2 regions of the Acinetobacter tibetensis genome follow, and region 1 is predicted to be linked to the other one. Evidence: predicted binding sites of a transcription regulator. Region 1 holds the regulator's gene; the other holds the start of a gene.
What was found. The regulator PhoB, encoded in region 1, activates phosphate uptake and scavenging genes when phosphate is short. The targets are predictions, from matches to a motif close to TGTCATNAANCTGTCATAA.
Positions count from the first base shown of each region.

Region 2: M5E07_RS04705 (inorganic phosphate transporter) is a predicted target of PhoB. The motif match lies at 2,398-2,416, and genes of this name have one in related genera.

Region 1 is NZ_CP098732.1:72,519-80,877, forward strand. Features, by position in the region: gene M5E07_RS00335 (sulfurtransferase) at 1-682, shown strand, start outside; gene asd (archaetidylserine decarboxylase) at 679-1,530, shown strand; gene phoR (phosphate regulon sensor histidine kinase PhoR) at 1,618-2,976, opposite strand; gene phoB (phosphate regulon transcriptional regulator PhoB) at 2,987-3,697, opposite strand; gene M5E07_RS00355 (TetR/AcrR family transcriptional regulator) at 3,918-4,604, opposite strand; gene M5E07_RS00360 (SDR family NAD(P)-dependent oxidoreductase) at 4,815-5,654, shown strand; gene M5E07_RS00365 (MATE family efflux transporter) at 5,708-7,075, opposite strand; gene M5E07_RS00370 (methionine aminotransferase) at 7,203-8,357, opposite strand.
Region 2 is NZ_CP098732.1:983,300-991,658, forward strand. Features, by position in the region: gene metH (methionine synthase) at 1-2,022, opposite strand, end outside; gene M5E07_RS04705 (inorganic phosphate transporter) at 2,463-4,085, shown strand; gene pgaD (poly-beta-1,6-N-acetyl-D-glucosamine biosynthesis protein PgaD) at 4,441-4,863, opposite strand; gene pgaC (poly-beta-1,6-N-acetyl-D-glucosamine synthase) at 4,891-6,153, opposite strand; gene pgaB (poly-beta-1,6-N-acetyl-D-glucosamine N-deacetylase PgaB) at 6,166-8,160, opposite strand.

The DNA.
Region 1 (8,359 bases):
AGAAGAAAATACCACAGGATTATTACCTGATGCTGAAGGCTTGACTGCGCTGATTCAGTATTTGAATATTAGCCCTGAGCATCATGTGGTGGTTTATGATGATGAAGGTGGTGCTTGGGCAGGACGCTTGATCTGGAATTTGCATTGCTTAGGTTTTTATAATACCTCGCTGCTCAATGGCGGTATTCATGCATGGTTAGGGCAAGGTTTTCCCACCACTTCAGAACAGGAGCAATTCGCCCCTGTAGAATCCTTAGTGCAAGTCAATTTGGCTGCGCAAGATCAAGTCCGAATTGAATATCCCGAGTTGCTGTCTTTGGTACAGCAAAACGCCATTCAGCTTTGGGATTGTCGAACTGAAGATGAATATACGGGTTTAAGATTAGCAGCGCGACGCGGTGGTCACATTCCAAATGCGCGCCATTTTGAATGGAGTACTGCACTTAACCGTGAAAATCATTTAAAATTGCATGCTTTAGAACGCACACAACAACGCTTAGAACAACAAGGTTTCAATTTACAAGAACCTGTCGTGGTGTACTGCCAGTCACATCATCGTTCAGGTTTGGCTTATATTTTGGGTCGTGTATTGGGTTGGAATATTCGAGCTTATGATGGTGCGTGGAGTGAATGGGGCAATCGCCTCGATAGTCCAATCGTTACTGGAGAGTTACCGTCTTGAGCCTCACCTCACGTTTAACAAAACAATTTTTTATTCAGGCGCAACGCGTTGTGCCACAACATCAACTCTCGCGTGTGGTCGGGAAGATTGCTGCCAGTGAACATCCATTGATTAAAAACACGGCAATTTCTGCATTTAAAGCGCAATATGGCATTGATATGTCGATTGCAGAGCAAAAAAATGCGTTGAAATACAAATCATTCAATGAGTTCTTTACCCGTGCTTTGCAAGATGGTGTGCGTGAGATTGATGCCGATGAGACGAGCATTGTGTCACCTGCCGATGGGGCAATTTCACAACTGGGCCATATTGAATCTGGTGAAGTGTTCCAAGCCAAAGGGCAAAGTTTCTCTGTAGAAAAGCTGATTGCGGATCCTCAATTAGCAGAGCCATTTAAACAGGGTGAATTTGCAACGGTATATTTATCTCCGCGCGATTATCACCGTGTACATATGCCGTTTGCAGGTACGCTCACCGAAACTTTATATGTGCCGGGTGAATTGTTCTCTGTGAACCAAACCACGGCAGAAAATATTCCAGGTTTGTTTGCACGTAATGAGCGTATGGTGTGTTTGTTTGATACCGAGTTGGGGCGTATGGCCGTGGTGTTAGTCGGTGCGATGATTGTGGCAGGCATTGAAACAGTTGCGACAGGCAAAGTGAAACCGACTGGGCGTTTAGAGTTAAACCAGCACAATCTTTTCCTTGAAAAAGGCGCAGAGCTAGGGCGTTTTTACTTAGGTTCAACCGCGATTGTCTTGTTTGAACACAATAAAATGCAGTGGGATGCGCAGTTTAAAGCCAATTCGACGGTAGTGATGGGCGAAGCATTGGGGCATACCCTGTAATGATGCCTTTGAGATGGTTGTCGTATGCAACCATCTCAATCCCTATTTTTTAAATCATATAATAATCATTTCTGAGTAAAACAATTTTTAGCTCATGTGATACAGGCGCTCTTTCGGGAACACCACTTTAAAGGTCGAGCCTTGATTCTCTTTGGATTCAATTTCTAAATGTGCGTTGTGCTGCATCAGTACGTGTTTCACAATTGCCAGTCCTAAACCCGTTCCACCTGTTTGACGACTACGTGCGCTATCCACACGATAAAAGCGTTCGGTTAAGCGTGGCAAATGTTTTGGATCAATACCAATACCTGTATCTTCAACCGTGAAATAACCATGTTCGCCATCATCATGCCAACCCATGGTAATGGTACCGCCTTTCGGGGTGTATTTAATCGCATTGGTAATGAGATTGCTAAACGCACTGGCCAATTCGGTATCTGAACCAATGAGGTCGCAATGACTGTCGATGTCCAAATTCAGGGTATGGCCATAATCCACATTATAAGCCTGCGCATCATCGAATAACTGATTCATCAGGCTTGGCATTTCAATAATCTGGTTTTTGGCAATTTGCTTATTATTTTCCAAACGGGATAACAGCAAGAGGTCATTGACCAAGGCATTCATACGTTTGGTCTGCGCCTGCATTTGCTCAAACGCACGCTTCCAGCGTGGATTTAAATCTTCTTGGTCGGTAAAGGTTTCAATATAACCACTGAGTACCGTTAAAGGCGTGCGTAATTCATGTGAAATATTATCGACAAAATCTTTACGCATTTGCTCCAGATTGTGCATCCGAGTCACGTCATACGCCACTAAAAGACGGCTTTCACCGCCAAAGCGAGTCATTTTGATTTGTACGTAATGATCTTCAAACACTGAGGATTTCATTTTAATCCCGTCAGGGATTTGATCGCTTTGTTTGAAATATTCAATAAAACTCGGCTGGCGTAGAATGGTCATGATATTGCGACCACGATCTAGTGACTGAATACCGAGTAGTTTTTCCGCCGCGGGATTCCACCATTCAATTTGATGCGACTCATCAATTAACACCACCGCTTCCGCCAGTGCCACCAAAGAGGATTGTGCACGGTCAATCAAGCCGACCATTTCAGCCTGAACAATACGTTCTTGGCGCTGTGCACGATAGACATTAAATAATAATGCTCCCCAGATGCCATTTAAATTAGGCGGAACATCATAAGGACGGTTGGAAATCCATTCATTGACCAAGTACAAAGAACGCAGTTGGAAACCGAAAAAAATGGTAAAAGCGGTAAAAATACAAACCCAAAAATACCCGATGCCAAACCCGATTAAGCTTGCAATGAGCAGTAGAAACGCCAGTAAACGTAAATCTTGTTTGGCAAATATCCATAAACTGCTGTAACGGAATTTTTGATGCTCACGCGCCAGTTCGGGGACAGGGTAGGGTTCATACATAAAACTAAAATTAACCTAAAGCTACATCAGCACGAGTGGAGAAGCGGTAACCCGTTCCACGCACGGTTTGAACAAAACGGTCTGCACCATAGGGTTCTAAGACTTTGCGTAAACGACGAATATGGACGTCAATGGTACGATCTTCAATATAGACATTGCCACCCCAAACCTGATCAAGCAATTGCGCACGGGTATAAGCACGCTCAGGATGCGTCATGAAGAAGGCCAGCAAACGATATTCAGTTGGCCCCATTTCTAGAATGTTATTGCTAAAACTGACGCGTTGGCTGACTGGGTCAAGCAATAAACCATTGGCATCAATGGTTTTTTCGCCGCTTAGAGCATTGGCGCGACGCAGCACTGCTTTAATGCGCGATACCAATTCACGCGTCGAAAAAGGTTTGGTCATGTAGTCATCTGCACCTGCATCGAGACCTTGGACTTTATGGTCTTCTTCTCCGCGTGCAGTCAGCATAATGACTGGAATTTCAGATAAGTTTTCATCGCGTTTAAGGCGACGACAGAGATCGACACCGCTGACACCACCAGGCATCATCCAGTCGAGCAGAATTAACGCTGGGCGTTGATCGACAATCATTTGATGCGCCTGTTTTGCATCTTCTGCCTGTAAGCATTGAAAGCCTGCCATATCCAAAGAGGTATGAATCATCTCTCGAATTGGAAGTTCGTCATCGACGATTAGTATGTAGTCATCTTTCACAACGCAATATCCTATTGATGATAACGGTAGGCCGTTTTTTATTTATGACAGGCTTATTACAAAGATTAATTATGACAGTATCATTGCAGAATAGGGCAGAATCCCAATTTTCGCAAAGTTTTGTGACAATTTTTAGTCGAATTCATGAACAATTTTAGACAGGCGTAGAGGCGGTCATAAAATTAGAGTCAATTTTTTGTAAAAATTAAATCGCTGTAATTTAATTTTTTTTCTCAGAAAATGATTCGAGTAGGGCTAAGAAAACCACCCGACATGATGCCAATACATCTTCCAGAGACTGTTTAAAGCCACTGATGACCCAACGAATCGCAATCTGGGTAACATAACCATTTAAGCCTGTAGAAACCCATGAAATTTCACGTTCTGAATGCGGGATATTCGGCATCATCAACATGACAAAAGCATGAATCATACGGTCAAAACGCAACATGGTTTCGTGAATGGTGGCTTGGTTATGCAGTTCTTGCACCAGCATAGCATCGATATAAATAATACGTGCCATCCGCGGGTTATCTTTGAGCGTGGTGAGTAGGGCAGTTAAGCCAGCATCGACCATTTTTTCATGACTGTTCGAGGCTTGCATAATCGCTTGCATGACATTCTGTTGCAGTTCATCAATCAGTTTTAAAAAGATGGTTTGGAAGAGTTGATCACTTTTTTTAAAGGATTCATAAAAATAGCGTTCGGTCAGTTTGGCTTCATTGCAAATGTCTTTGACCGTGACGGCAAAAAAACCATGGGTGCCATAAACTTCAATACCCGCTTCGATGAGTTTTTCACGACGTGCCTGTTGACGCTCAGTCAAAGAGAGTCCTTTAAACTGGCGTTCTTTATTTTTTAACGGTTGGTTATTTTTTCCTGCATCGTTGGTATTGGAATAAGTCATAAAGATAAAACGTAGCAAAGACCGCCTATAGTTTAACAACAATTGCTGCAAATGCCTAAATTAAACGCGGAATTTGGCCGAAAGGAGATTCATCAGACATTTATTGACAATGGTTATTGTCAAATTTATATTGAGAGAGTCTTTCGCGTCATGCATAAAAGAATGGGGGTAGCTTTGTCATACCGCCTTAGGAACCAATAAGGAAAGAAAATGAAAACATTTAACAATAAAGTCGCCGCTGTAACAGGTGCGGGTTCAGGGATTGGTCAACAGTTGGCATTACTTTTAGCTCAACAAGGTTGTCACCTTTCTTTAAGTGATATTAATGAGCAAGGTTTGGCAAAAACCGTAGAATTACTCAAAGACAGCAATGTACGAGTGACCACCAAAAAACTGGATGTGTCGGATCGTGAAGCCATACGTACTTGGGCAGAAGAAACAGTACAAAATCATGGTTCAGTCAATATGATTTTTAACAATGCTGGGGTGGCATTGGGTTCGACCGTTGAAGGGGCGAGTTATGATGAACTAGAATGGATTGTGGGGATTAATTTTTGGGGTGTGGTGTACGGGACCAAAGAGTTTTTGCCTTTGATTAAGCAAACAGGCGATGGTCATATCATCAACATTTCTAGCTTATTCGGTTTAACGGCTCAACCCACCCAATCGGCTTATAATGCCACCAAGTTTGCAGTTCGTGGTTTTACCGAATCCTTACGTCAGGAACTGGATATTGAAAACTGTGGGGTTAGCGCGCTGTGTGTACATCCAGGTGGTATTCGCACCAATATTGCCAATGATGCGCGTATGAATGACAGCTTGCGCAGCTTGGGGATGAATCCAGAAAAATCGGCACGCACATTTAACAAGTTATTACGTATTCCACCAGAAGAAGCTGCACGTCAAATTTTAGCTGCGGTACAAAAGGATAAGCGTCGTGTTTTGATTGGTAATGATGCAAAATCATTAGATTTGATACAGCGTATTTTGCCGACAGGCTACCAAAAGGTGACTGCTATGGCGACGACGTTGAGTAAACGTTTCAAATAAAAGGTGATACGTGTTGATCTGAGGATCAGCACGTTTTTTCAGCCAATCAGCCATTAAATTAAGGTTTGTATGGTTTTCTTTTTCCAGACAAATTGGTAATACAGACCTTGCATCACACATAGGCAGACAAAGGCAAGTGCATAGGCATACCATATACCTTGCAGTCCCCACCAGTCACTAAATAAATAAGCGCAGGGGACTTCAATAGCAATAATGGCAACAATGTTGATGATCATCGGAACGGTGACGGTACCACTGGCACGCATAATCGACGCGAAAATTGCGCTGGCACCAAAGAATAAAATGGACCATAACACAATAAACAAAAGCTGTTGACCAAGCTCGACTACAGCATGATCTGTGATAAAAAGCGCCATCAGATATTTCGAAAATAGATAACCTAAAACCACCAATAAACCTGTAATCGCAATATTCATCCCAAGTGCGGTACGTGTAACTTTGGCGAGTAATTCTGACTTTCCAGCGCCAATCGCTTGCGCGGCAAAAATCGATGCTGCAATGGCAATCGAAAGTGCAGGGAACTGAATATAATTCAGAACCTGATTCACTGCCCCATAGGCAGCAGTCGCATCAGCACCATGACGATTGACCAACCCCACAATCACCAAACCAGCAACCGAAGTCGTGACCATTTGCACCCCGGTCGGAATGCCGAGGCGTAAAATAATTTGACTGAGTTGGCGGTCAAAACGAATATGGCGCAGCATTTGCGCGTCGAGTCTGAGCGGGTGTTGTTTATAAGCCAGATAAAAATATAAAAAAATCAGAACAGAAATAAAACCTAAGGTCGATGCAATCGCAGGTGCAACAATTCCCAGTCGAGGAAAGCCCCAATAGCCTGCAATCAAGACAGGAGTCACACAAAGGCCCACTAAAATGGTCATGCCCGAGGCGATTAAAGGGGTCGTGCTATCGCCCACACCGCGTAAAATGGAGGTATAAATAATATAGATAAATAATAAGGGGCTACCTGCGAGCATCCACTGCACATAAGGCAAAGACAAATGCATGACGGCTTCATCCGTACCCAACGCCAATAACACATGACGGGCAAACAATACCCCCAGCAGGGCAATGATGCTTCCACCAATTAGGGTCATAAATAGGGTCGAGCCAACCACCGCCCGCACTTTTTCTATATTCTGTGCACCCCATGCCTGTCCGATCAATACAGTTGAACCTGCGGACAACCCAATTACAAAGGCCATTAAAAAGAACAAAATCGGAAAAAATACTGCTACTGCGGCAATCGCCTGCACCCCCATCATCTGCCCGACAAAGACCGTATTAATTGTCCCTGATAGGTTTTGCAGAATATTGGTGGCAATCAACGGCATCAGGAAAATAAAAAAGGCTTTCCATAGCTTTTGATGTTGCACCAAAGGGTTGTGTGCCGACATAGATGATCCTGTGCTCTTTTTATCGTATTGTTTCAGCTTACCCTAGCACAGTTAGCATAGAAAAAATGGATGTATTTCAGTAAACAAAGTCACATTACATAGGTTGTTTTTTACGCTTGGATTGGCTTTATACCGCACTAAGAATTTGGGTGGCTTGGGTCAAGGTCTGTTCAGTTTTGGCGAAACAAAAACGAATCAGTTTTAAATCTTCAGGTGGTTGTTGATAAAACACAGAAATTGGAATCGCTACAATGCCATGCTGTTCGGCAAGGAAGTGGCACATGTCAACATCATTCAAATCGGGACGAATTGCACGATAATCCAGATTTTGGAAATAGGTGCCTTGAGAGGGCGTCAATGTAAATCGGGAAGCTGCTAATCCTGCATTAAATAAATCACGTTTTTGCTGATAAAAATGAGCAAGCTGCTGAATATGTTCAGGATGTTCTTGCATGTACTGCGCTAAAGCGACTTGGACTGGCGTGACTCCACAAAAATTGGCAAATTGATAAACTTGACGAAAGACCTGCATCAACTCAGGCGCAGCCACACAATACCCTGTTTTCCAACCCGTCACATGGAAGGTTTTTCCAAATGAACCGACCACAAAACACCGTTCACGCAGCTCTGGAAAAGACAAAGCTGAATAGTGCTGTTGTCCATCGTAAACCAAGTGTTCATAGACCTCATCTGACAGCACCACAATATTTCGATTTTGGATCAGTTGAATCAACTGTTGCCAATCTTGCTTGGACCAAATGGCCCCCGTTGGATTATGTGGTGTATTGACAATGATCATGCGGGTTTTGGCATTAATTGCGTTGGCAACTCGGTTCCAGTCCACATGAAAATGCGGTGCAATTAAAGGGATATGAACTGCTTTTGCACCGACCAAAGCAATACTTGGCGCATAGCTGTCATAGCTCGGATCAAACACAATGACTTCATCACCCGCATTTACAAGGGCTTGAATGGCACTAAATAAGGCGATGGTCGCCCCAGGTGTAATGGTGATTTCATGGACAGGATCGAGATTCAGTTGATCGCGCTGTAGAAACTGTTGCGCGACTTGTTGGCGTAGGCTGAGTAAACCATCGCCTGCTGCATATTGATTAGATCCGTGTAAGGTTGCATGGCTCAAGGCTTCAACCAAGGCTTGCGGGGGAGCAAAGTCGGGAAAGCCTTGTGATAAATTGAGTGCATTCAGCCGTTGTGCCATGGCAGTCATCTGGCTAAAAATCGTGACCCCTTGTGCAGGGAGTTTGGAATGAATTTCAAGCATGA
Region 2 (8,359 bases), 910 kb from region 1:
TGTGGTAATACCTTTGACTAATGCATATTCAAGACGTTTTTCTACAGGTTCGTTACGCCATTCAAGGTTTTCGGCTTCACGTTGTGCTCCGCTATGACCACGGTATTTTTCAGCGACTTCAAGCAGTTTTTCTGTGGCGTTTTGGCCAGACTCACCTTGGTTCTGGTTTAAAACAACATCTTCAACCGCATCTTTGAGTTCTTTAGGAATATCATCATAAATTGCCATTTGGCCAGCATTTACAATCCCCATAGTCATGCCTTGTTTAATGGCATGGTACAAGAACACAGAGTGAATGGCTTCACGAACAGGCTCATTTCCACGGAATGAGAACGATACGTTCGATACACCACCAGAAATCATGGCATGAGGTAAGTTCTGTTTAATCCAACCTGTGGCTTCAATAAAATCGACGCCATAGTTATTGTGTTCTTCAATACCTGTTGCCACTGCAAACACGTTCGGGTCAAAAATAATATCTTCAGCAGGGAAGCCAACATCATTGACCAAAACATCATAAGAACGTTTACAGATTTCACGTTTGCGTGCAGCAGTATCTGCCTGACCTGTTTCATCAAAGGCCATCACAATAATCGCGGCACCATATTGACGGCAGAGGCGAGCCTTTTCGACAAACTCGTCATAACCTTCTTTTAACGAAATCGAGTTAACAACAGGTTTACCTTGTACACATTTTAAGCCTGCTTCAATGATTTCCCATTTTGATGAGTCAATCATGATTGGCACACGTGAAATATCTGGCTCAGATGCCACAAGATTTAAGAAATGAACCATCGCATTTTGCGAATCGAGCATCCCTTCATCCATGTTAATGTCAATAATCTGTGCGCCAGCTTCCACTTGTTGCTGTGCAACTTCTAAAGCTTCAGAAAAGTTTTCTTCACGAATAAGACGTAAGAATTTTTTTGAACCTGTAACGTTAGTACGTTCACCCACGTTTACAAACAGTGAGTCATCATAAATATTAAATGGTTCTAAACCACTTAAGCGGCAAGCTGGTTTAGTTTCAGGAATTTGACGGGGTGCAATGTCTTTTACAGCATTGGCAATAGCACGAATATGGTCTGGTGTTGTACCACAGCAACCGCCGGTAATATTGATCAAACCACTTTCTGCAAATTCTTTTAAGAAGGCAGCAGTTTGTTCTGGTGTTTCGTCATATTCACCAAAAGCATTTGGTAAGCCTGCATTTGGATGAGCAGAAATGAACGTATCAGCAACATCAGATACGGTTTTAACGTGAGGACGCATGGCATCTGCACCAAGGGCACAGTTAAAACCAATTGAAAGTAAATCACCATGACGCACAGAGTTCCAGAACGCTTCGGCAGTTTGACCTGTCAAGGTACGGCCTGAGGCATCGGTAATGGTGCCTGAAATCATGAGTGGTAATTCATGACCAATTTGCTTAAAGACTTCTTTCACCGCAAAAATTGCAGCTTTACAGTTTAATGTATCAAAAACGGTTTCAATCAGAATGATATCTGCACCACCTTCAATCAGCGCATGAGTGGCCTCAATGTAGTTTTCTTTTAGCGCATCAAAGGTAATGTTACGAAAGGCAGGATCATTTACATTGGGTGAAATTGAACAGGTACGCGATGTTGGGCCGAGTACACCCGCTACAAAACGAGGTTTGTCAGGTGTTGAATATTTTTCACAAGCTGCTTTGGCTAAACGCGCTGCTTCACGGTTAATCTCGGGAACAAGGTCTTCCATGTGGTAATCAGACATAGAAACACGTGTGCCGTTAAAGCTGTTGGTTTCAATAATGTCTGCGCCTGCATCAAGATAAGCTTCATGAATGCCTTGAATGATTTCTGGCTGTGTTAAAACTAAAAGGTCATTGTTACCTTTTAAGTCATGTGCCCAATCTGCAAAACGCTCACCACGGTAATCTTCTTCTTCAAGCTTATGGCGTTGAATCATGGTGCCCATCGCACCATCAATGATCAATATACGCTCAGCGAGAAGCTTTTTAAGGGTGGTAAGCGTGGACATAAATAACCCCAATACACGGCAAGTCTTGAAATGGAGCATATTTTAACAGAACTCAGACTTAATTTTATTTTAATTCAGCTTTTTGACTGTCAAGTTAGTAGTATTCATGCAAAAAAGAAGAGTTATTTGGCGATTTCATTGAAATGCAATATTACATAGGCATGATGAATCTATTTCGATTTCAAGGTGAAAGCGCATCAGAGAGTGACAAATTTTTTTACAATTCTGAAAATCAACTACTTTTTTGCATGAAATATTTTTTTGTTATAAGTATTTGAAAAAAACAGATTTACAGCTAAAAATCCTCCCCATCGTAGCGCGGAGTGATTTAAAACAGGTCAATTGTTAAAAATTTGGCTTTATATGACACCTGTTTGTCATATAATTGTCATAATTTAATTGAACAATAAGGGGATTTTATTATCCTCTTAACCGTCTGCATGAATTCAAAAACTCCTCCCGTCCAAGATCGTATGCATTCAGCATCGAACAAGTCGACGAATGTGCATGTTCCAACACCGAAGTTTTTTATGCCGGTGTTTTTTACGGTCATTATTGCGACCCTCATTTATATTGGGTTTCAGGTATCTGCGGACTTGTCGCATGTACCACCATTAAGTTTGTATTCTGTTATTCTTTTAGCGACGGCATTATTGATTGCACTAGGCTTTGAGTTTGTGAATGGTTTCCATGACACAGCCAATGCAGTTGCAACAGTGATTTATACCAATGCACTGTCTGCGCCTGTTGCGGTGATGTGGGCTGGTTTTTGTAATTTCCTTGGGGTTATGGTCGCTAGCGGCGCGGTTGCTTATGGCATTATTGCTTTACTGCCAGTTGAACTGATTATGAATGTGAGTTCAGGGGCAGGCTTTGCGATGGTCTTTGCCATGCTGATTGCTGCAATTCTGTGGAATTTAGGTACTTGGTTCTTGGGTATTCCTGCATCGAGCTCGCACACTTTGATTGGTTCTATTTTGGGTGTAGGGATTATGAACTACCTATTACACTCGGGTAGTGGTGCCAGCGGTGTCGATATGGACCAAGTGATGAAAGTGGGTAAAGCATTACTGTTTTCTCCTTTAATCGGTTTTGCATTTGCTGCTGTTGTTTTCTTATTGGTGAAAAAAATCTTCAAGCGTCAGCTCGAATTATTCCAACCACCTGAAGGCAATAAGCCTCCACCACCACTTATTCGTGCCATTCTAATTTTTACCTGTACAGGGGTAAGCTTTGCACATGGTTCAAACGATGGTCAAAAAGGCATGGGCTTAATCATGTTAATTTTGATTGGTTTGGTGCCATTGGCTTATTCACTGAATAAGAATTTAGACTCAGCACATATCCAGTCATTTGAGCAATTGTCATCTCAAGCTGCGGTTGCTATGTATCCCGCACATGCAGACATTCCAGATGAACAAGCGCGTCAAACCATTACTGCTTATATTCAAACCAAAGAAATGACTCCAGAAGTGGTGCCTGCTTTGGCAAGTTTGACCGATCATTTGGGTGACCGTATTTCGCAATATGGCGACTTGAAAAATATTCCTGAAGATGCAATTTCATCTATTCGTAATGATATGTATTTGAGCACAACAGCGTTCAAACGTTTGGATAAAGCAGACCAGTTACCTGCGATGCCTGAAGCTCAGCAAAAGGTGGTGAAAGAGTATCGTAGCAAGTTGGATAGTTTCTTACAGTACATTCCAACGTGGGTAAAAGTTGCAGTCGCTTTGGCTTTAGGTCTAGGTACAATGGTGGGTTGGAAGCGTATTGTGGTGACTGTCGGTGAGCGTATTGGTAAGCATCACATGACGTATGGTCAGGGTATGTCTGCTGAACTTGTGGCAATGTCGACCATTGCAGCGGCGGATGGTTTTGGTATGCCAGTTTCTACAACTCACGTATTAAACAGTGCGGTTGCAGGTACGATGGTAGCCAACAAGTCAGGTTTGAATTTTGCCACTGTAAAAACAATTCTTTCGGCATGGATTTTTACACTTCCTGCCACCATTTGTTTATCTGGTGGTTTATACTGGATTTTCCTCCAGTTCGTTTCTTAAAGTTCTTAAGAGACGGAATTAAAGCGCTGCATGGTCAGCGCTTTTTTTATGCCTGTTTGATTATAAACTCCATCGTTTTGATGTGAAGAAAGGCTGCTTTAGCACAGGTACTCATTGCGATTAGAAGCAGATTGATTGCTATGCTTCAATCAGATTCACGCCTATTTTCATAGATATTTCAAAAGCAAAAGTGTCAATGATGATTAAAACAAGAGGCAGGCAGCTTTGTTTTTATTTTGGCAAGGATTTAGATGCGGCAATACTTTGGTTTTGAAAAATACGAATTGAATAAAAAAGACCCCAAGATATCTTGAGGTCAATTGTTTTAAAAAGGGGAGCAGTGATCTATATTTCATTATGCTAGATCAACGATTTGCCCTTGATCATTATGATGAACCACGGTGATTTTATGCTGTCGAGATTGTTCAATTTTTTGGTTGCTGAGCTCGAAATAATCGGCATATTGCTGTGTCGTTAAAGACTGTTCTTGCTCTACTTTAACACTTGCAGACGGCATAAATCGACTCCAGAGCAATAACCCCACACTACAGAGCAGCAGTTCTAATCCACCATATTCAATGCTTATACTCAGTGCACTTAACAGATGGTGTACCGCTGAACTTTTCTGTAATTGTATGAGAATCCAGACCAGTAAGAAGGGACGCCAAAGCATGAACCATGCACCCCACATTAATGCCGTAGTGGTATTCGACATATAGCGTTTATGCCAAGGCAGTAAATGACGCAAATCAATCACTAAATCATGTTGAGATTTCATTTTGAGATACTCTAATCGTGTTGAGTGTTATAAACGGATACCACGGTCTGGGCTGACCCAGCGCGCGCGCTTATCTTCACCACGTAACAGTACTTTTGGAAAAGCCATAATGGTGGCACTTATAGTAATGAGCCAGAATACAAATGGATACCAAATCATCCAGAAGTAGTTCTTGCCTAAATTCGGTTCATAACGACTATCCATCCATTTGCTTAAAGCAAACTGAATAAGACAGGTCGCTCCCAGTAATACACCACTGCCATAAGGTAAGAATGGAGAGCTAATGCTACTCAATGCGGCTATTGAGAAAATAAAATGCACAAGCCACAAAACGGCCAATAACAACATTAAATAAGACCAAACCAGCGTCAGACAAAGCTCTAACATCAGTGGCCATAAAAAATTGAGTTTGGGTTGAATGAGTACATCCAAATTTTTGATTAAGACCTGAGCGCCACCCATTGCCCAACGGAGACGTTGTTTCCAAAGTCCAGAAAGCGTTTCAGGCATTAAAATCCACACCAATGCATTCGGTTCAAACTGAATGTCCCAACCCGCACGCTGCAATTTCCATGTGATGTCAATGTCTTCGGTGAGCATGTTTGGCGACCAATATCCAACTTGATGCACGGCACTTTTACGAAATGCAGTAACCACTCCTGAAACTGTAAATAGACGTCCGAAGCTGCGCTGGGCACGTTTGATCATTCCCACAATCGAAGAAAACTCACCCACTTGAATACGTCCCAAGAGTGTTGAACGGGTGCGAATACGTGGATTGCCTGTCACTGCTGCAATCTTCGGATTGGCAATGAAATGTTGCATCATCCATGTTGCTGCATGTGGATCAAGTAGTGCATCCCCATCAATTCCTAATAGGAATTCTGCTTCTGTCACAAGGCTACCTGCTTGTAACGCCATGGCTTTACCTTGATTTTTCGCAAGGTGTACCACACGTAGGCGTTCATGTTGATGTGCCAATCGGTTCAATACTTCAGCGGTGTTGTCCGAACTACCATCATTAATCGCAATCACTTCAAAATTCGGATAGTCGAGTTTTAAGGCATGACTAATGGTTTCTTCCGCATTATCACCCTCATTAAAACAAGGAATTAATACCGCAACCAGAGGGTAGTGCGGTAATGTCTTGGGTTGTTGATAGGCAGGTTGTTTGCGCTCTTTACGATAGAAAATTAGTGCACCTAACATCCACAGGTACGACATGAACAAGGGGTAATAAAACACAAAGTTGAGCGCGTGACGCAGCCAAAGATTGAAATGAGGTAACATACTCAACTGCCTTTATGGAATTAATTGAGAAGATTTGGTTGCAAAGACATCATGCATGACTTTTGGGTCTGGATGTCCTTGAATTGGGTCGTCAGGGTAATAGGCAACATGCATAACCCCTTGGCTGTATAAGGACTGAATCGTGCTTGCTAGTTCCTGTGACGGAATTTTCTGATTGTTACGCCAGTTGGTCGCTTGCAATTCAAAGACTGTTTTTTTCATACCATTCGGGAAAGATTTGACCCGTTGAACGATGTCACGATAAAACTGATCAGCATCAGGGGTCTGTTCCATATAGGGCATTGCCATAATTGCAGTAAAGTCGTAACGTTTTAAGGACTCTTCAAGTGACTGTGAATACCAGTTTTCTGCATAAGGTTTTAATGCGACTTGCGCATATAAATTACGTGCAGTGAGCAGAAAGGGTTCGTACTGACGGACTTGGCTGGTAAGTTGCATGGCAAAATCATCAATCGTTTTGGTTTTATACGCTGTCCACTTTTGCAATAAGGCATCATCTGCACGAATTTTTGCTAAATCAGTCGGTAAGCCTTGTGCTGCATAGGCTGTTAAAGCATTTGGGCTGGCATCTTCGTAATCGGAGAGGGTGGTATCGTCATGGAACAGAATGCCATTAAACGGTGTGGATTTTGCTAAGTCTTGATAGATCTCACTGATGGTCTGGCGTGCGCGAGGAGAATAAGGCGATAAGCGTAGATAGCCCATATTTAAATGATCTTGGCTGACTTGTTGGGTCTCAACCACATCTTTGCTTACTGGATCCGTTTGAGGGAGTTCCCATGCCAAGAGTGGCATCCAAGCATAAATACGGCTGACTTGGGTTCGAGTCTGAATTTGCCAAGCCACATGATTAAATAGATCAGCACGCATAGGTAAATGACGATTGGGGAAATACACCATATTGGCAGAACCGTCACCATCAGAATCTGAAAATGCCTGAAGATAAACAGTATTGATTCCCATAGCACGAATGCGATCTAGCAAAATGCCAAGGTTGCGTTCTTGTTGTTTAGGATTAGGGTCATAAACATAATCCAAATCGATATGCATGATTTTTTGTGGGCGGTTGTTATCGCCCAAATTCATTTCACGATTTTTGATTTCTTGTGCCAGATCGGCGGTACTCATATTGCCTTCGACCAAAATACGGTTCAGCGTTTGCAAAGAACCATGCACATGATCGGGGCCATCATCCAGAGTGATGGTAATTGGCATACCTAACTGTTTCGCAATATTCACATCCTGCATGTTATAGCGACCATATGGCCAAACCATGACACGTGGTGCTTTTAAACCATGAGCTTGGAGTAACTCGTTGTTATGCTTTAAATCTTGGGTGATGTGGGTGGTATATTGCTGATCATTTTCATAGCGTTGCTGTTTTGCATCATATTCACGTGTAATGGCTGCAGGTTCAGAGTTACCTTGCGGATTGGCATTGATACCACGATGTAAATTAAAACTATGATTCCCAATCTCGACTAAACCACTGTCCTGCATTTCTTTCAGTTCTGACCAAGTCAGAATTTTGTCACGCGAAATAACATCATCGCCAAAATGTACAGCTTGATTGGCTTTCGGAGTGAGCCATGAACCGACCACAGCAAGTACGACAGGAATATGTTTGGCTTTAAGAATAGGGTAGGCATGGGTGTAAAATGATTGATAGCCATCATCTACGGTCAATAACACAGGTTTACTTGGCAAGCGGTATTTGCCTTGGTGGGCTTGAATCAATTGGTTGACATTCACAAAGTGAAAACCATTGTTTTGTAGCCAGTCAAGGTGCTGACTAAACTGTTGTGATGTTACTGCATAATCGGGGATCAGGGCATTTTTTTGATCGGTAATTTCATGATAGCCAATAATGGTTAGGGTAGATGAGTCAGCTTTGGGAGGCTCGGCTGCCATACTGAATGACGCGCTGAGCGAACACAATAATCCTAGCGAAAGGGGAAACCAAGGAGATGCAAAGCGAGCAAGCATAGCGATATCTTCTAAAAAACTTTTAGTGCGGGAGATTAGTGATCACAAAAACTCAAAATTGTTCTTATTTCTGGGAGTCGACTAAGGTCTTTTGTTCATTGCGCATTTATAAATTCTGAACCTGAACGTTTTCTTAAAAAATGCACTTTTTAAAGAGGTAATACAAAATAAAAACAATTGATTGCAGATGTATTGCATT